Regions from separate parts of the Geobacillus thermopakistaniensis genome, predicted to be linked through region 2. Evidence: riboswitches for the same ligand, from Rfam matches in the RefSeq annotation. Region 2 holds a riboswitch; the other holds the start of a gene.
The links. A riboswitch is a leader RNA that binds a small molecule or an ion and turns the genes downstream of it on or off. The one in region 2 is predicted to bind cobalamin.
Positions count from the first base shown of each region.

Region 1: another riboswitch for cobalamin. It lies ahead of T260_RS131040 (ABC transporter substrate-binding protein); the one in region 2 lies ahead of T260_RS130075 (ribonucleoside-diphosphate reductase subunit alpha).

Region 1 covers NZ_AYSF01000042.1:24,777-28,195, forward strand. Annotated here, with positions in the region: gene T260_RS131045 (PH domain-containing protein) at 117-731, shown strand; cobalamin riboswitch at 1,069-1,267, shown strand; gene T260_RS131040 (ABC transporter substrate-binding protein) at 1,409-2,368, shown strand; gene T260_RS131035 (FecCD family ABC transporter permease) at 2,334-3,389, shown strand; partial or broken gene T260_RS131030 (ATP-binding cassette domain-containing protein) at 3,386-3,419, shown strand, end outside.
Region 2 covers NZ_AYSF01000046.1:14,706-18,124, reverse strand. Annotated here, with positions in the region: gene T260_RS130075 (ribonucleoside-diphosphate reductase subunit alpha) at 1-1,407, opposite strand, end outside; cobalamin riboswitch at 1,537-1,732, opposite strand; gene asnB (asparagine synthase (glutamine-hydrolyzing)) at 1,934-3,419, opposite strand, start outside.

The sequences.
Region 1 (3,419 bases), on a different contig from region 2:
TTTTTCGATCGCGACGTATTACGAATGAGAGTACGGCGCCTTGTTAAGGCAAAACACCGTTCATCCGCAATAGGCGGGCGCCGATAAAACATGGAAGGAGCCGGGCGAACATGAGCATGTTTGGAAAAGTCGCCGCCGATGTGCTTGGGCTAAGCGACATCGGCTCGGTTATTCAACCGAAAGACTATGACAAAGTAGATGCCGATGATTATGTGATGCACGAGGATGGAGAAAAAATCTATTTTCTTATCAAATCGAAATCGGATGAGTATTGCTTCACCAACCGCGCGCTCATTCATCTGGACGGCACGAGCGCTGCGAGCAAAAAACGGACGCTGCGCCGCTACGATTACTATAAGCATCCGATTTCCGACGTGTCGCTCGAAACAGCCGGGACGGTCGACTTGGACGCGGAAATCAAATTTAAAATCGGGTCGCACTGCTATTCGATTGATGTGCATAAAAAGCATATTGAGGAATTGAAAGATTTGTATAAATCGCTGCTGGCGATCGCGGAGATTTGCCATGAAAACGAAATGAAATTCCACTATGCTGAGCGGAGTTTGGAACTGGCGGTCAAGGTGTTTGCCAACATGCGCGGCGACGGCGTCAATGTGTCGGCGGATTTTCAGGCCGTGAATGAATACGCTTTTTGCTGGCTGACGGAAGCGAAAAAGAACTATACGGTGAAGGATTTCGGGTTTGTGTTTGACAAATATATTCAACAGTGACGAGATGAAGGTTGTATCGGGGAAAGACGCCGTGCCAGAGGTGGGGCGTCTTTCCTAATTTTTTTAGCGACATATGGAAAAGGAACGTTTCTCCGCAGCCGGAAGAAACTCAAAAGATGAGGTTTGTGGGAATCGATGAATAGGCAACATGGCGGCATTTGACATCGCGGAGCTCGATGCAACGGCGCATGCGGCGTTCCGTACAAAACACGGACACTGGAGCCGAGCTGCCTGACCGCAAAAGTGATCGATGACCGCCTGCCGCCAGCCCACTGTAAATTCACAGTTGTCAAATGCCAGGCCTTGCTTTAATATAAAAATGTCCATATCCGATAACTAAATCAACTCGCAGCAAGGCGCCGAAAAGGCTTAATAGGGAATCCGGTGGGAATCCGGAGCTGTCCCCGCAACTGTCAATGCGGACGAAATGAAATCGCCACTGTACGGACGGATGGCTTGCGCTGTTTTCCGTACGGGAAGGCTTCAGAGTAGGATGAAGCATGAGCCAGTAGACCTGCCTTGCTTGCCGCAGTTTCCGAATCTTCGGGGGGTGAGACGCGGAAACAGTCGCATAGGGCATTGTTGTGCCCATTGGCGGTCTGTTTCGCGCTCATTCCCAGATTTAGGCGGAATGGGCGTTTTTTATTGTACATACATCACTGAAGGGGGAATGACGGATGAAACGTTGGACATGGCCGGCGGTGGTGGCGGTGTTCTTCCTTCTGGCCGCCGTGCTGGTCGGCTGCAGCGGTGGAGCCAATAGCAACGCCCAGCCAGCGAAAAAAGAAGAACCGAAAACGGAACAAGCGGCGTTTCCGGTGACGGTGAAAGACGGGCTTGGCGAGGATGTCACGATCAAAGCGGAACCGAAAAAGATCGTCTCACTCATCCCAAGCAATACGGAAATCGCCTATGCGTTGGGGTTGGGCGATAAGATCGTCGGCGTCAGCGATTTTGACAATTACCCGGAAGACGTCAAAACGAAAACGAAAATCGGCGGCATGGAATTCAACGTCGAGAAAATCATTTCGCTCAAACCGGATCTTGTCTTGGCCCACGCGTCAAGCGCCCATAACTCGCGCGATGGCCTCAAGCAATTGAAAGACGCCGGCATCACCGTGCTTGTCGTGAATGACGCGAAGTCGTTCGACGATGTGTATGCGTCCATCGAATTGATCGGCAAAGCGACCGGGGCGTCGGACAAAGCGAAGCAAGTGATTGATGAGATGAAAGAGAAGCTTGCGCAAATTCAAGAAAAAGCGAAACAAATCCCGGCGGACAAACAAGCGAACGTCTGGATTGAAGTGTCGCCGCCGCCGCAGCTGTATACGGCCGGCAAAGGGACGTTTATGGATGAGATGCTTCAAGTGATTTCAGCGAAAAACGTCGCCGGCAGCTTGGAAGGCTGGCCGATGGTGACGGAAGAAAAAGCAGTGGCCTATAAGCCGGATGTGATCATCACGACATACGGCGGAGCGAAGCAAGTGTTTGCGCGCGCTGCTTGGAAAGACGTGCCGGCGGTGAAAAACAAGCGGGTGTATGACGTCAACACCGACTTAGTAAGCCGCCCGGGTCCGCGCCTTGTCGAAGGGGTCGAGGAACTTGCCAAAGCCGTTTACCCGGATGTGTTCAAGTAAAACGTGGATGTATATATTGGCCGTCACGGCGGCCATGTTATCGTTGCTCGTAGGGATATCGACAGGATCGCTGTCGATTCCCTTTTCTTCTATTGTTCGCATTCTTGCGTCCGAATGGTTTGGTATGCCGCTTCCGTCTGACATTCCGGCCGATTGGGTGCCGATCGTGATGGCGATCCGCTTGCCGCGCGTCGTGCTCGCTTTTTTGGTCGGGGCGTCATTGGCGCTGGCTGGCGCGGCGTTCCAAGGGTTGCTGAAAAATGCGCTCGCCGATCCGTACACGCTCGGCGTCTCGTCCGGCGCCTCGGTCGGGGCGGTGCTCGTCATCTTTCTCGGCTGGCAATGGCCGCTCTTTGGCACGTTCACGCTGCCGATCGTGAGCATTTTATGCGGCATGGCGACGCTTGTCGCCGTTTTGGCGTTCACTCGCGCGGTTGAGCCGCAGCTGTCGGTTGAGACGATCATTTTAGCCGGCATTATCTTCGGCGCGTTTTTCAGCGCCTTCATTTCACTGATGATCGCTTTGACCGGGGAAGAATTGCGGCAAATCATCTCATGGCTGATGGGAAGCGTCGCGATGCGCGGCTGGAAATACAGCGGGCTTTTGTTGCCGTTTTTTCTCATCGGCGCGGCGGTGCTTCTCGCCAACGGCCGCGAGTTGAACGCGTTTGCTTTTGGCGAGGCGGCGGCGCTTCATGTCGGCGTTGATGTTACGCGCCGAAAAGTCATCATTTTGACGGCGGCGGCGCTGCTCACCGGCGCGGCGGTGTCGGTGTCCGGGACGATCGGTTTTGTTGGGCTCGTTGTTCCGCATATGGTTCGGCTTGTGTGCGGGCCAAACTATCGGGTGCTGCTGCCGCTGTCTCTCTTGTATGGCGGTGCGTTTCTTGTGCTTGCCGATGTGGCGGCGCGGACGATCATTGAACCGCGCGAACTGCCGATCGGCGTCATCACCGCGCTGATCGGCGCCCCGCTATTTGCCGTCTTGTTTTTCCGAAAAATGAAGCGAAAGATGGGATGATGATGCTTGAGGTGCGGGCCGTATCGCATC
Region 2 (3,419 bases):
TTGCCGCTTCATCACCGTTGGGCTTTGGTTTTGCGCGATTTCCGTGCAAAGGTTGCTGCAGTAGATCATCCCGAGATGGCGATTCGGATTTTGCCGGTTCACTTCATCGCGGTAAAACATAAACGGCGTCCCCGACTCGAGCTGGCTGCGCATGATGCTTTTCATCACTTCGATCGCCGGCACTTTTTCTTTCGACAGTCTTGGTTCGTTGACACATTGCCAGTATTTCTCGCGGAAACTCCCGCACCCTTTTTCCTCATCATAAAAATCTTCCAAGCTAAACCCCATCACCTTCCGCACTTCATGCGGATCAAACAAATACCAGTCGCCGCGCTGTTCGACTTGCTCCATGAACAAATCAGGGATGCAAACGCCGGTGAACAAATCATGCGTCCGCAGCCGTTCGTCACCGTTGTTGAGCCGCGCATCGAGAAACGCAAAAATGTCTTTATGCCACACATCCAAATAGACGGAAATGGCTCCCTTTCGCTGTCCTAACTGATCGACGCTCACCGCTGTATTGTTCAGCTGCTTCATCCACGGGATGACGCCGGAGGAGACCCCTTTGAATCCTTTGATGTCGCTGCCGCGCGACCGGATTTTGCCTAAATAGACGCCGATGCCGCCGCCCGATTTCGATAAATTGGCGATGTCGGTGTTGCTGTCGTAAATCCCTTGCAAGCTGTCATCGACCGTGTCGACAAAGCAGCTCGACAGCTGGCCGTATGACTTTCCGGCATTGGCAAGCGTCGGCGTCGCCACGGTCATGTATAAGTTGCTTAACGCCCAATACGCTTCCTTCACCAACTCAAGCCGCCGCTTTGGCGGTTCATTCGCCATGAGCGTCATGGCAATGACCAAAAACCGCTCCTGCGGCAATTCATACAACCGCCGCTCATAATCGCGGGCCAAATACCGATCAGCGAGCGTGCGCAGCCCGATGTACGTAAACAGCTTGTCCTTCTCCGGATCAAGAAACGCACCGATGGCGTCGACTTCTTCTTTCGTATAACGTTCAAGCAAGAACGGGCTGTACACCCCTTGTTCCGTCAGCGCAACAAGCAGCGAGTAGAAATCGCCATACCGCTCGCGCTCGTCATACCCACGCTGCCGCGCCGCTTCACGGTACAATTGCCGCAAATACAGCCGGGCGCACACAAACGTCCAGTCCGGCTCCTCCTCACTAATATACGACAGCCCTTCCAAAATGGCGGTTTGATACAGCTGCTCGAAGGTGACCATCTCTTTTCGGCTGAGAAGCTGCCATACACGTTCTTCATATTCCTCGAGCGACAAACGGACAAAGTCTGCCGCCGCCTGCTCCACCAACCTAGCAAACTCCTCGCGCGAAAATGATTTCTCTTTTCCTTGATCATCGACAACAATAGACTTCGTGGACACTGTCATTCGTTTCCCCTCTCCTCCATAAAAAAATCCGCTCGGGCAGGCGAGCGGATGAAACGACAGACGGAAAAAGGCAGACGAACCCCTTGTTCTTTTCCCCTATCGTTTCATCTTCTCACACCCCGAAGAACATGAAACGTTCCAAGCAAGGCAGGTCTCCTGACTCGTGCATCGTCCTACTTTGGGTCCTTCCCAGCGGCGCGCTGAATGGCTCTTGCCGCCAGTGGCCATCCCATTTCGTCCGCACATACAGTTGCGGGGGCAGTTCCGGATTCACACCGGATTCCCTATTAAGTCCTGATGGACACCATTGCTTGGCGCAACGATATATAGTTGTTTAAAAAATAGAACAAAACAATATATAGTAGATGATCATCCTGATGGAACAAGCATATACCAAAACCGGGAGAATTGCAAGAGCGGGAGAAAGCAAATTTTCTCTTTCGCTTCGCCAAAGGCAAGGAAACTGTCCGCACCATCGAAAAAGGCGTTCTAGGTGTCGCCCTTAGAACGCCCTGTCGTTTCCCTGCTACGCCTCCAAAACAGACGCTGGCCGCTTCTCGTTTTGTACGGATGGAGCAAAATCGTACTTCTTTTCCACATAGACTTGATGCCAAACCATAAACGCCAAGACCGTCCACAGCTTGCGGCTATGATCCGCCTTGTGGCGGGCATGTTCATCCAGCAGCCGATAGAGCACGTCCTTATGGAACAGATGATCAGTTTCGCTTTCGTTGATGAGCTGTCTCGCCCAGTCATACATTTCGTTTTTCAGCCAGTGGCGAATCGGCACGGGAAACCCTAATTTTTTCCGGTTTAACACATGATCCGGTACGATGCCCTCGGCCGCTTTGCGCAAAATATATTTCGTCGTGCCGTTGGCTGTTTTCATGTCAGGGGCGATTTGCCTAGCAACCTCAAATACCTTTTTGTCTAAAAAGGGAACGCGCAGCTCAAGCGAATGGGCCATCGTCATTTTGTCCGCTTTGACTAAAATATCGCCCCTTAGCCATGTATGAAGATCAATATACTGCATCCGGTTGACGGGTGGGTAATGAAGCGTTTCGCGGTAAAAAGGAGCCGTCACCGCCGTATATTCGCGCCCCTCTTGGTACGTTTTGAGCAACGCCGCTTTTTCCTTTTCGCTATAGATTTTCGCATTGCCGACATACCGTTCTTCAAGCGGCGTCGTTCCGCGCTCCAAAAAGCTTTTTCCTTTCATTCCGTCCGGAAGCATCTTCGCGATCACCCGCAACACCGCTTTTACGATGTTTGGCATGCGCGCAAACAGCCGCAACGACTCTGGTTCGCGGTAAATGTTGTAGCCGCCAAACAGCTCGTCCGCCCCCTCGCCGGAAAGCACAACCGTGACATGCTTTCTCGCCTCACGAGCGACAAAATACAGCGGCACAGCCGCAGGATCGGCAAGCGGATCGTCCATATGCCACATAATTTTCGGCAGCTCTTCCATATACTCCTGCGGTGAGATGACATAGCTAATGTTGTCTACCCCAAGCTTCTCTGCGGTTTCTTTTGCGACATCGATTTCACTGAACCCTTCCCGCTCAAACCCGACGGAAAATGTCTTCAGGTGCGGATGGAATTGTTTCGCGATGGCGACGATGAACGATGAATCAATGCCTCCCGACAAAAACGCACCGACCGGCACATCGCTGCGCATATGGACGTTGACCGAATCAAACAGCGCATCGCGGATTTTCTTTACAAGCTCCTCTTCCGATTGGCGAATGGGCTCGAAGGATGCCTTCCAATAACGATGAATGGTGAGCGGTTTTCCGACTTTTTTCTTGAGATAATGCCCCGGCTCCAGCTTGTAAATGCCGGCCGACATCGTCAGCGGCTCAGGGACATATTGGAATGTTAAATAATGCTGCAGGGAATCACCGTTTGGCGATTCCTGTCTGAGGGCCAGCAAGATGCTTTTCTTTTCCGAAGCGAAAAACGTGCGATCTCCTTGCTCCGCATAAAAAAACGGCTTAATGCCGAACGGATCC